2 linked regions of the Aliamphritea ceti genome follow. The protein of the gene in region 2 binds, or shares a complex with, the protein of the main gene of each other region. Links are inferred from orthologs where the notes say so. Each region holds a gene or a part of one and is shown on either strand. Other genes may lie near its edges.

Evidence for each region.
Region 1: the proteins of groL (region 2) and metK are in contact, whole or in part, in a cryo-EM structure (PDB 8P4O), measured with the Escherichia coli proteins. The link is inferred for Aliamphritea ceti from one-to-one orthologs.

What each region holds. Positions count from the first base shown.
Region 1 is NZ_AP025282.1:4,851,300-4,856,512, reverse strand. What follows is about bases 1-2,870. They hold metK (methionine adenosyltransferase), read right to left. Parts: upstream 2,096-2,870; coding sequence 905-2,095; downstream 1-904. Other genes in these bases: tkt (transketolase), read left to right, coding at 2,429-2,870; OCU49_RS22025 (16S rRNA (uracil(1498)-N(3))-methyltransferase), read right to left, coding at 44-781. Outside these bases: more of tkt, read left to right, coding at 2,871-4,423; OCU49_RS22010 (glyceraldehyde 3-phosphate dehydrogenase NAD-binding domain-containing protein), read left to right, coding at 4,487-5,213. UniProt on the Escherichia coli protein: Catalyzes the formation of S-adenosylmethionine (AdoMet) from methionine and ATP.
Region 2 is NZ_AP025282.1:1,370,726-1,379,064, reverse strand. What follows is about bases 2,375-5,224. They hold groL (chaperonin GroEL), read right to left. Parts: upstream 4,701-5,224; coding sequence 3,048-4,700; downstream 2,375-3,047. Other genes in these bases: OCU49_RS06300 (co-chaperone GroES), read right to left, coding at 4,761-5,054; OCU49_RS06310 (HD domain-containing phosphohydrolase), read left to right, coding at 2,375-2,922. Also shown: 3-dehydrocarnitine:acetyl-CoA trimethylamine transferase BcoG, read left to right, coding at 1-75; OCU49_RS06315 (carnitine 3-dehydrogenase), read left to right, coding at 157-1,626; more of OCU49_RS06310, read left to right, coding at 1,837-2,374; OCU49_RS06295 (FxsA family protein), read right to left, coding at 5,292-5,768; OCU49_RS06290 (SDR family oxidoreductase), read left to right, coding at 6,167-6,928; OCU49_RS06285 (2-hydroxyacid dehydrogenase), read right to left, coding at 6,988-7,917; hisD (histidinol dehydrogenase), read right to left, coding at 8,027-8,339.

The DNA of each region.
Region 1 (5,213 bases), 3.5 Mb from region 2 along the record:
TGTGTGCCATACAGAGTAATAGAAAACATCTGTCACTCTGGGTTCAGTTTTTCGTGTTCAGGTCGCCCCATAAAAACTGCAGCACAGATAACGCGGCTACAGGAGCGGTCTCGGTACGAAATACCCGGGGACCGAAAGCGACAGGCTTAAAGCCGGCCGCTAATGCCTGCTCTACTTCTGCTTCACTGAGTCCGCCTTCAGGACCTATCAGTAATGCAACAGATGCAGGCGGTTGCAGCGTTTCTAAGGGTTGCTCCGTATGGTGGTGTAACACCAGTTTTAGATCTGCGTCGACATTCGTGATCCATTCGTAGAGTGTCTGTGGTGGCTGAATTTGCGGCACATCACAGCGCAGGCTCTGTTCACAGGCGCTGATAGCTGTTTGTTGCCAGTGACGCAGACGCTTATCCTGGCGTTCATTGCTGAGCTTTACTTCACAACGTTCGGAGAATAGCGGGGTCATGCCTGACATGCCGAGTTCAGTTGCTTTCTGAATGGCGTAATCCATACGTTCACCGCGGGACAGGCTCTGACCTATTTCAATCTGCAGGGGAGATATACGACCTGGCTGGCTGACCCTTTCTATGCGGGCACTGACCTGGCGTTTAGCGACTTCTGTCAGGCGGGCGTGGTATTCACAGCCGTCGCCGTTAAACAGGGTTAGCTGGTCGTCGGGCCGCATGCGCAGAGCGCGGGCGACATGTTGTACGACAGCGTCGCTGAGTTGAATATCCTGATCGGCCGCAAGGGGCTGGTCTTCATAAAAACGGGGGATTCTCATAGCAATTTCTAGCCTGGCCTGATCAGTGGTTATGTCTACTGGAATGATAGCGGGTTTAGCAGGCGAAAAAAAAGCATCTGGCAATGCTCAGATGCTTTTTTTAACAAGCAGACAGAGAGTGTTTTACAAACCTGCGTCGGCTCGTAAAGCTGCGGCTTTATCTGTTTTTTCCCAGCTATAGGCTGTGAAAGTTTCATCTTTTACTGTCATTTCGTAAGGGTTTTTACCGAAGTGACCGTAAGCTGCTGTCTGGCGATACATTGGATGCAACAGATCCAGCATACGAGTAATCGCGTGCGGGCGAAGATCGAAGTGCTGGCGGACCAGTTCAATGATCTTTTCGTCGCTGATCTTGCCAGTACCGAAAGTGTTGATCGATACGGAGGTTGGTTCCGCAACACCGATGGCGTAAGAAACCTGAATTTCACACTTATCAGCCAGGCCAGCAGCAACGATGTTTTTAGCAACATAACGACCAGCATAAGCTGCTGAGCGGTCTACCTTAGAAGGGTCTTTTCCAGAGAAAGCGCCGCCACCGTGGCGGGCCATGCCGCCGTAAGTATCAACGATAATCTTACGGCCGGTCAGACCGCAGTCGCCCACAGGACCACCGATAACAAATTTACCGGTTGGGTTGATGTGGAATTTGGTGCTGGCATCAATCCATTCTGCAGGCAGAGTGTGTTTGATGATCAGTTCCATAACGGCTTCCTGCAAGTCAGCCATAGAAATATCAGGATCGTGCTGTGTGGACAGTACGACTGCATCAATACCGCAAGGCTGGCCGTTTTCGTAACGGAAGGTTACCTGGCTTTTTGCATCCGGGCGTAACCATGGCAGCAAGCCTGATTTACGTGCTTCAGCCTGGCGTTCAACCAGACGGTGTGCGTAGCAGATAGGTGCTGGCATCAAAACGTCTGTTTCGTTGCTGGCATAGCCAAACATCAGGCCCTGGTCGCCGGCACCCTGATCTTCAGGTTTAGAGCGGTCTACGCCCTGAGCGATATCGATAGACTGTTTACCGATGATGTTCATTACACCACAGGTGCTGCCGTCGAAGCCTACTTCAGACGAAGTGTAGCCAATATCATTGATAACGCCCCGTACCAAGTCTTCCAGATCGACCCAGGCAGAAGTACTGACTTCACCTGAAACAATCGCAACGCCGGTTTTAACCAAAGTTTCGCAGGCAACACGGGCGTATTTGTCTTCAGCAATAATGGCGTCTAGCACCGCATCGGAAATTTGGTCGGCAATTTTATCCGGATGACCTTCTGAAACTGACTCAGAAGTGAATAAGCTGTATTCGCTCATAGTTTATGGTAATCCTCGCAGTATTAAGACTCCCTGGCTGTTACCTGGCTGTTCGCTGGGTCGAGTTTTGAACTTCACGCCGGATGGGAGGAGATAAATAAATTGGCGGATAGTTTAATGATCTTATAGGCCGAATGCATGGGGAATATATCTGTTTAAGCGTTTTTTTTCGCAATTCATCATGAATTTGCTTCAATTTTATGAAATTTACTCGAAATAGGTTTGAAGCTGTCTGCTGGTTGAGCGAAAATACCGCCACTTTTTGAATGCTGCATGTTTGCGGCACAAGTGTTATTTCAACCTCAACTTGGGTTCCAACCCCGGAGTGAATGAATGTCCTCGCGTAGAGAACTGGCGAATGCGATCCGTGCACTGAGCATGGATGCTGTACAGCAAGCTAAATCTGGCCACCCTGGTGCGCCAATGGGTATGGCAGATATCGCCGAAGTACTGTGGAATGATTTCATGGTACACAATCCATCCAACCCACATTGGATGGATCGCGACCGTTTCGTCCTGTCTAATGGTCACGGCTCCATGCTGATTTACAGCCTGTTGCACCTGACAGGTTACGACCTTTCTATCGATGACATCAAAAATTTCCGTCAGCTGCATTCTAAAACGGCAGGCCACCCGGAATATGGCTACGCGCCAGGTGTTGAAACAACCACTGGCCCGCTCGGCCAGGGTGTGACTAACGCGGTAGGTTTTGCGATTGCAGAGAAGTCTCTGGCAGCGCAGTTTAACCGTGAAGATCACGAGATCATTGATCACAACACCTATACATTCCTGGGTGACGGCTGCCTGATGGAAGGTATCTCTCACGAAGCTTGCTCTCTGGCGGGTACGCTTGGGTTAGGTAAGCTGGTTGCGTTTTACGATGACAACGGTATTTCTATCGACGGTGAAGTTGAAGGTTGGTTTACTGATGATACACCTAAGCGTTTTGAGTCTTACGGCTGGCAGGTAATTCCAAACGTTGATGGTCATGATCATGATCAGATTCGTGCGGCTATCGAAGCAGCTCACGAGAATACTGAACAGCCTACCCTTATTTGCTGCAAGACCATTATTGGTTTTGGCTCGCCAAATAAACAAGGTAAAGAAGACTGCCACGGCGCACCTCTGGGTGAAGAAGAAATCGCACTGGCCCGTAAAGAGCTGGGTTGGGAGCACGACTCTTTCGTTATCCCTGAAGATATCTATGCGCAGTGGAGTGCCTTAGAAGCTGGTCAGAATGCTGAGAATGACTGGGACGAAAGCTTTGCTGCATACAGCAAAGAATATCCAGACCTGGCTCGTGAGCTGATCCGTCGCTACACCGGCGAATTGCCAGCTGATTTCTCTGCACAGGCTGATGAAGTTATTCAGCAGTTGCAGGAAAAAGGTGAAACAATTGCCAGCCGTAAGGCATCTCAAAATACGCTGAACGCATTTGGTCCGTTATTGCCTGAACTGATGGGCGGCTCTGCTGACCTGGCAGGCTCTAACCTGACCTTATGGTCTGGTTGTAAGGGTGTGACTAAAGATGATGCATCTGGCAACTACCTGTTCTACGGCGTACGTGAGTTTGGTATGTCTGCGATCATGAACGGTATTGCACTGCACGGTGGTTTTATTCCGTACGGCGCGACCTTCCTGGTATTCATGGAGTATGCCCGTAACGCACTGCGTATGGCGGCTCTGATGAAGCAGCGTGCAATTCACGTTTACACGCACGATTCTATCGGTTTGGGTGAAGATGGTCCGACTCACCAGCCAATCGAACAAATTGCTAACCTGCGTCATACGCCAAACATGAGCACCTGGCGTCCATGTGATGCGGTTGAGTCTGCGGTTGCATGGAAGTCTGCACTGGAACGTAACGACGGTCCTACTGCGATGATTTTCTCACGTCAGAATTTGCCACATCAGGATCGTTCTGCGGAACAGCTGGCAAACGTTGCCCGCGGTGGTTATATCCTGCGTGATACGCAAGGTACACCTGACGCTATCCTTATTGCTACCGGCTCTGAAGTTGGTTTGGCAATGGATGCTGCGGCAGCACTGGAAACAGAAGGCAAACAAGTACGTGTTGTATCTATGCCTGCTACCGATATGTTTGATAAGCAAGATGCGGCTTACCGTGAAGCAGTTCTGCCTGCTGCTGTGACAGCGCGTGTTGCTGTTGAAGCTGCTCAGGCTGACTTCTGGTACAAGTATGTTGGCCTGAATGGCGCGATTGTTGGTATGACTAGCTTTGGCGAGTCTGCGCCTGCAGGTGAGCTGTTCAAGCTGTTCGGCTTTACCGTCGAAAACGTTGTAGAAAAAGTTAAGTCAGTTCTTTAATTACTGACATGATCACGGCCAGTCTTTCGACTGGCCGTTTTTATTACGGCGGACTGCAGATTAATGACATACAGAGTTGCAATTAATGGTTATGGGCGCATTGGTCAGAGTGTGCTGCGGGCGATTTATGAGTCCGGTTACCGTGATCAGTTGCAGGTTGTTGCTCTGAATGAGTTATCAGATATCGAGACAGTTTGTTATCTGACCCGTTATGACACCACCCACGGGCGTTTTCCTGTACCGGTGGATCATGATGGTGAAAACCTGCTGATAAATGGGGATTCTATTCGGGTGCTTAATGAAGCGGATCCGGAAAAATTACCCTGGCAGGAAATGAATATTGATCTGGTGCTGGAATGCTCCGGTACCTTCAGTGACCGTGCGACTGCGCAGCGGCATCTGGACAGCGGTGCTGCCCGTTTGCTGTTTTCTCAGCCGGCGCAGGCGGATGTGGATGCCACCATTGTCTATGGATTCAATGATCAAATACTAACGGCGGATCAGAAGGTTGTGGCGGCAGGTTCCTGTACCACTAACTGTATCGTGCCGTTGCTGGATCTGATCGACGGTGAGCTTGGCATTGAGAATGGTGTAACCACCACAGTACATTCGGCGATGAACGATCAGCCGGTGATCGACAGCTATCATCAGACTGATTTGCGACTGACCCGCAGCGCTATGCATTCAATCATTCCGGTGGATACCGGGTTGAATAGAGGCATTGAACGCTTATTGCCACAAATGTCCGGTCGTTTTGAATGTCTGCACTTACGAGTGCCGACTATTAATG
Region 2 (8,339 bases):
GGCGCCACTCTGATGACCCCTGCTGAAGTACGGGAAAAAATGCAGCTAACTAAACGTGCCCCACTGGCACTGTAAACCTGCCAGAATAACAGCAGCCTTCGGGCTGCTGAGTAGTTTAGCCGCCCTTAAGGCTCAGAGAACAAAAAAGAGACATATATGAATAAGATTGCAGCCTGTATAGGCGGTGGAGTTATCGGTGGCGGCTGGGTCGCCCGTTTTCTGTTACATGGCTGGGACGTACGCCTGTTTGATCCGGCACCAGATGCTGAGCGTAAAGTTAACGAAGTCATTGCCAACGCTCGCCGCGCCCTTCCCGCACTGGCCGATGTACCAATGCCAGCTGAAGGCACACTGACACTCTGCTCTACTCTGGAAGAAGCCGTCAGCGAAGCACAGTGGATTCAGGAAAGCGTTCCTGAACGCCTGGAGCTGAAACATAAAGTGATGGCCTCTATTCAGGCAGCCTGCCGCAGTGATGCCATCATAGGCTCTTCAACTTCTGGTTTTAAACCATCGGAACTGCAGGAAAACGCTGCAAATCCGGGACAAATAATGGTGGCACATCCATTTAATCCGGTATACCTGGTACCACTGGTTGAAGTTGTGCCCAGCCAGGCCTGCAGCCCTTATCAGGTTACTAGTGCCAAACAGATTCTTGATGGCATCGGCATGAAGCCTCTGGTTGTTCGCAAGGAAATCGACGCTCATATTGCTGACCGTCTGCTAGAAGCAGTCTGGCGGGAAGGCTTATGGCTGATTAAAGATGATATCGCGACCACCGAAGAAATTGACGATGCTATTCGTTTCGGCTTTGGTTTACGCTGGGCACAGATGGGTTTATTTGAAACCTACCGTATTGCCGGCGGTGAAGCCGGTATGGCTCACTTCATCGGTCAGTTCGGTCCTGCCCTTGCGTGGCCATGGACCAAACTGATGGATGTACCGGAACTGACTGATGAACTAATCCAGAAAATTGCTGATCAGTCAGATGCCCAGTCAGGTATGTACGACCTTCGCCAGCTAGAACAAATTCGTGATGACAACCTGGTTGGCATAATGCGGGTACAAAAAAACGCCGACTGGGGGGTAGGAGCTATGCTGCGCGAGCATGACCAACGTCTCAAAGCTATGTCTCCGGCTCAGGCGCAGCCTGAAATTAGTGCAGAGCCTCTGCAAATGTTCAGCGGCAAAGTACTTCCTGCCTGGATCGATTACAACGGTCACATGAACGAAGCCAATTATCTGCGGGTCTTCAGTGATGCTACCGATAATTTCATGGCCTTTATAGGCGTCAATGATGCATATATACAGGCAGGCCAAAGTTACTACACAGTAGAAACTCATATTCGCCATCTGGACGACATTAAACTGGGGCAAGGTATTGAAGTACGCACTCAGCTAATCTCGCAGAGTGCTAAAAAAATGCACTTATTCCACTTTATGTACAACCGTGAAACCGGAGCTTTAATTGCCACTGGCGAACATATGCTGCTTCATGTCGATATTAATGCAGGCAAAACCTGCCCTGCTACCGATTATGTACAGACCAGACTGACAGCTATATTTGACAGCCATTCTGATTTAGCTGTACCTGAAGGTGCAGGTAATGCGATTGGCAAGAAATAGCAACAGCAGTAAAAAGACGATACGGGCTGCCTTGAGCAACCCGTTTCTATTTGGCAATTATCTCTTATAATCATTAACTTAAGTTACGCCTCAGAGTCATCATTGTGACATGTAAAACTCTTTCTATGAGTTATGCATCCTGTATAGTGCTAAAATCGCTTTTTTTTAGCTATAAGTCCGCGTTATTTGCCGCTGGAAAAGGATTATACGATGGCCACGTTCTCCCTCGGAGGCTCACTGGATAACGAACTCTTCGCTGAAGCCTATGATGAGTTTCTTGAACAATACAGACTTTGTGAATCCAGCATAGTTGACCTTGAACACTCCCCCGAAGATGCAGAATTACTGGGCGATCTGTTCCGTACCGTGCATACCGTAAAAGCTAACTCAAGCATGCTCAGCTTTGCACCTATGGTCGTTATTCTTCAAGAATTGGAAAACGTACTGGACCTTGTTCGGGAAGGCCAGATCCCCTTTTCCGACCGAGCCGGCGATCTGGTATTACTGCTTATGGATAAAGCCCGGGATTTTATGGAGCAATATCATGACGCTCAGCAGGTTGAATATGATGATGCACTCTATGAATCTGTAAAAGCAGGATTACAGAAACTCTCAATGGCACCACCTGAAATGGTCGCGCCACTGCTAGTCAATATCATTGCACTGGTGGACCCTAATACTAGCCAGGTGCCTCTTAAAGAAAAGCACTGGCTCGAAAGCTTCACCGAACCCAGTGAAGACCTCAGTTTCCTGTACAACATGGCACAAGCTTGTGAACAGCGGGTTGGATACTGGCAGGGCCGGACCGACAGAGTGGTTAAGCTGGCACTGGCAACCAATGAAGCTGGCGGCAGCCCGGTAGACGCCAATGCTTTAGCCGCCTCCCTCTTTACCCACGATATAGCCATGGCCTTCCTGCCAACCTCACTACTGACTAAGCAAAGCTCCCTTGACGAACATCAGATCAAATTAATGCGCCAGCATGTTCAGGTTTCTGCTCATCTGATGCGCTCAATGTTCGATTCGCAAAATGCCGGAACAATGCTAATGCAGCATCAGGAGCTATTCAGTGGCAGTGGCTACCCTAAAGGACTTAGCGGTAATCAAATTTGCACTGGTGCTAAAATCATTGCCATAGTTCACACCTTTGAAGCAATCACTCACGGACACACCAGCACCTCGTTGCACAAACGGCCACTGATGCGGGCCTTACTGGAAATAAGTAATAAGGCCGGTGTCGATTTCGACCAGCAATGGGTCGAAATATTTATGAAAGTGGTACGCGAGCAAAAATAGCTGCGTATCAACGGCAAGACCGCGAAAACTCAGACATAAAAAATCCCCGCTACCTGTAAAGATATCGGGGATTTTTTTATAGCAAACCGGCTACGCAAGCATAGCCGGCGAGTGCCGGGGGCTGATTACATCATGCCGCCCATGCCACCCATACCGCCCATGCCACCCATATCAGGCATGCCACCAGCAGCACCGCCTTCAGCAGGCGCATCAGCTATCATCGCTTCAGTAGTGATCATCAGGCCTGCAACAGAAGCAGCAGCCTGTAATGCAGAACGGGTAACTTTAGCTGGGTCCAGGATACCCATCGCCAGCATGTCGCCGTATTCGCCAGAAGCAGCGTTGTAACCGAAATTACCTTCGCCCTTCTCACGGATGTTCGCAACGATTACAGAACCTTCTGCACCGGCGTTACCAACGATCTGGCGCAGTGGTGCTTCCAGAGCACGGAAAGCCAACTCAACACCAACGCTCTGGTCGTGGTTTTCACCTTTCAGTACGCCAACCTTATCCATTGCACGGATCAGGGCAACACCACCACCAGGGATAACACCTTCTTCTACAGCAGCGCGGGTTGCATGCAGAGCATCTTCAACACGTGCTTTCTTCTCTTTCATTTCAACTTCAGTCGCAGCACCTACCTTGATAACTGCAACACCGCCAGCCAGCTTAGCAACGCGTTCCTGCAGCTTCTCACGGTCATAATCAGAAGAAGTTTCTTCCATCTGTGCACGAATCTGGTTAACACGGTTTTCGATAGCTGTAGCTTCGCCAACACCGTCAACAATAGTCGTGTTTTCTTTAGTGATAGAAACACGCTTCGCCTGACCCAGTTGCTCCAGAGAAGCACCCTCCAGGTTCAGACCAACTTCTTCAGAAATTACAGTACCGCCAGTCAGAGTTGCGATATCTTCCAGCATTGCCTTACGACGATCGCCGAAGCCAGGCGCTTTAACAGCAGCAACTTTAACGATACCGCGCATGTTGTTAACAACCAGAGTCGCCAGCGCTTCGCCTTCAACATCTTCTGCGATGATCAGCAATGGACGGGAAGACTTAGCAACCTGTTCCAGGATTGGCAGCAGATCACGGATATTAGAAACTTTCTTATCCACGATCAGCATGAATGGGTTTTCCAGATCAACGCTCATGCTGTCCTGGTTGTTGATGAAGTAAGGAGACAGGTAACCGCGGTCAAACTGCATACCTTCTACTACGTCCAGTTCATTCTCCAGACCGGTACCTTCTTCAACGGTGATAACACCTTCTTTACCTACACGCTCCATAGCTTCAGCAATGATGTCACCAACCTGTACGTCAGCGTTAGCTGAGATAGTACCTACCTGAGCAATAGACTTGGTATCTGCACAAGGTACAGCCATTGCTTTCAGCTGTTCAACAACGGCAGCAGCAGCTTTATCGATACCGCGCTTCAGATCCATTGGGTTCATGCCAGCAGCAACTGATTTCAGACCTTCGTTAACGATAGCCTGAGCCAGAACTGTAGCAGTAGTTGTACCGTCACCGGCAACATCGTTGGCCTGGGAAGCAACTTCCTTAACCATCTGAGCGCCCATGTTCTCGAACTTGTCGCTCAGTTCGATTTCTTTCGCAACAGATACACCATCTTTAGTGACTGTTGGCGCGCCGAATGCTTTATCCAGAACAACGTTACGACCTTTAGGCCCCAGAGTTGTTTTTACAGCGTCTGCCAGAATGTTAACACCAGCCAGCATGCGCTGACGCGCGTCATTACCAAACAATACTTCTTTAGACATTTTGAAAATCCTGTATTCAATTCAAGTAGATTGAAAAATTCTTATCCGGGCCTGGAGCGATTACGCTTCTAGAACACCAAAAATTTCGCTTTCGCTCATTACCAGCAGTTCTTCGCCGTCAACTTTAACAACGTTAGAACCTGCGTACTGACCGAAAATAACCTGATCACCAACTTGAACTGTCAAAGCCTGAATTTCACCAGCATTGGTTATGCGGCCGTTACCAACAGCAACTACTTCGCCCTGGTTAGGCTTTTCAGTTGCAGAACCTGGTAAAACGATACCTGAAGCAGTAGTTGCTTCTTCTTCTTTACGGCGAACAACAACACGGTCGTGTAGTGGACGAATTTTCATTGAATATCTCTCCTGATCCATCTGATCAAAAAAAGTCGTTTATAGTTATTAAACCGCTCATTTAGCTCCGAACTCTTTGACTTATAAAGACTTCAGACCGAAGCAAAGCATGTTTTACATGTTTACAAAGTGATTATCTATATCACCTAATAAATGATGATGTTTAGCTAGATGGGGCCGGCAAAATGGTTTTCAACACTTAACATTAAAAAAAGTGTGATTTTTCTGTTCCGAAAATCAGTCTTCCCGTCGGTATTCGCCGTCAATCACATCACCTTTATTCAAAGTCGATGAATCACGGGGATCAGCATGGTGGAAATTACCAGGACCAGCATGATGATGAAAACCCTGTGTAGGGTTGATCAGCGTCACCTTACTCATGACCAAATCAGCAAAACGCTGACGGGTAAACGGAATCAGACACAGAAACCCAATCACGTCTGTCACAAAGCCAGGCGTGAGTAAAAGCGCCCCACCTACGGCCAACACAATCCCTTCCACCATTTCACGGCCAGGCATTTCACCAGTCGCCATTCGGCCCTGTGCACGACGTAGCGTAGCAAACCCCTGATATCGCAACATGTTTACCCCAATAAATGCGGACAACAACACCAGGCCAACAGTATTCCAGGCACCGATTGCCTGACCTACATTAATCAGCAGGGTAATCTCTATAATTGGCACTATGATGAACAGCAAAAATATAAAACGCATAACAATAACCTGTCAGAAAAATAACGTTGGAGAAATCATTACTTTGTAACTATATAAGTAACCTATAAATCCTATGCTTCAGGCTACTACGATTGTCACAATTTCGCGATCATTTCAGCTTAACCTGACATATTTTCATAACCTGTACGAAAGCGACAAAGCTGCAGCATAATAATTTAATAAAGCAGAGTTTCTTGTTGTGCTATGCAACACCAAACTAAAATATTCATTTATATTTTTATATAAAAAAACCATAACTTATTGATATATATTGAAATTATAAATTTAACATTGAACAGTATGGACTTTTACGCAATTGCGTTATAACTTTTACAAAAGATTGTTGCACTGCACATATAAAAACAAAAAAACACAACATAATTTAAGGTAGTCCGCAGATGGAATTAAAAGATAAAGTAATTGTTATCACCGGTGGTGGCAGAGGCCTTGGTCGTGCAATGGCACTCCAGGTTGCAGCTAAAGGCGCTAAGCTGGCGCTTGTCGATCTTGATCAACAAGGTCTGGATGAAACCATTGGACTCTGCATGGAACTCGGTACTGAAGCCCGTGGTTATATTGCTAACATCGCTGAAGAAGATGCAGTTACCGAACTCTTTAATGATATCGCTGAAGATTTTGGTGCCATCCACGGCCTGGTAAACAATGCAGGTATTACCCGGGATGGCCTGTTCATCAAAGTTAAAGATGGCAAGGTCGTCAGCAAAATGAGCCTGGACAACTGGAATCTGGTTATGGATGTTAACCTGACGGGCACTTTCCTGTGTGGCCGTGAAGCAGCCATTAAAATGATTGAGCTGGGTTGCGAAGGATGCATCATTAACATCTCCTCTATTTCACGTAACGGCAACATGGGCCAGACTAACTACACAGCAACGAAAGCTGGCGTTCAGGCTATGGCTGTTACCTGGGCAAAAGAACTTGCGCGCTATAGTATCCGTGCAGCATCAATTGCTCCCGGTTATATCGGCACAGAAATGGTCATGAGTATGAAACCTGAAGCGCTGGAAAAAATTGCCGCAGGCATTCCAGCCAAGCGCCTTGGCAAGCCTGAAGAAATAGCCAGTACTGTCGCTTTTATTCTGGAAAACGACTACGTCAACGGCCGGTGTATTGAAGTGGATGGTGCACTGCGCATCTAATCAACACCGCAAACAACAAAGCCAGCAACTCGCTGGCTTTTTTGTGTCCGTTTTTTCTTTTAATACCCTAAGCTGCGATCAACCGACTTAACCGGCAGCCCCTGCCCTAACGCATGGATATACTCTTTTGCCTGAACAATTGCGTCCCTGATAGATGTTGGGGCCGCAATGTGCGGTGTGATGAGTACGTTCTCCATTGACCAAAGAGGTGAGTCCTGCGATAACGGCTCGTGCTCAAACACATCCAACATTGCACCGCGTAAACGTTGCTTGCGTAATGCATCAATTAAGGAAGGCGAATCTACTACCTCGCCCCTTCCTGCATTTATTATCACAGCATCCGGCAGTAATTGCTCAAACACAGCAGAATTGATTAACCCTTGAGTATGCTGACTGGAAGGCAATAAATTTATTAATACTCGAGTTCCCTGTAAAAACTCATCCAGACAGTCCTGGCCAGCAAAGCTATCAACACCAGAAACAACCTTCTCGGTACGACTCCAACCTCTAACAGGATAGCCATCTTCAGCAAGCTGTTGAGCAACCTGCGCTCCAATAGCACCCATACCAAGAATACCAACCGGCCAGCCAGCCCTAGCATCTATATTTTTTGACCACCACTGATTGTTTGATTGCTGCTGCTGATAACGGTCAAAATCACGACTAAAATGCAACAAACCGTAACGTACATAATCAGTCATCCACGCAGCCATGCCCGCATCACGTAATTTTAAAATAGGAACAGCTTCAGGCAATCCCGCCACAGCTAAAAGTTTATCAACACCCGCACCAAGATTAATGATGCCTTTCAACTGGGTCTGATGTGCAAATAACGCTTCCGGAGGTTGCCAAACCAGTGCGTAATCAGCCTGCCAATCCGAACATTCCGCTTCAGACCAGAGACGACAATCAGCACTGGGTAGAAACTCTGATATAACCGGCAGCCACTCAGAAAAGTCTTCGCCACGTGCGCAAAACACTATCTTCATACTTTCTTTCCTTCAGAGCTTTTAATTTAAAACTGGTCAAACTTACTCTAAAGCAAAAAAAAGCCCGACAACAGTGCCGGGCTTTCATGAATGATAAGTAAAATTAAGATCAATCCTTAATTCGATACTCAGCAGATCTCGCGTGTGCAGTCAGACTCTCTCCACGGGCAAGAACCGACGCAACTTTCCCCATTTCAGAAGCACCTTCTTCAGAGAACATAATCAGTGAAGAACGTTTCTGGAAGTCATATACACCCAGCGGAGATGAGAAGCGCGCGGTACCGGACGTCGGTAATACGTGATTAGGACCTGCACAATAATCACCTAACGCTTCAGCCGTATAACGGCCCATGAAAATCGCACCAGCATGCTTAATTTCAGGCAACAAAGCCTGAGGATCTTCAATAGACAATTCCAGGTGT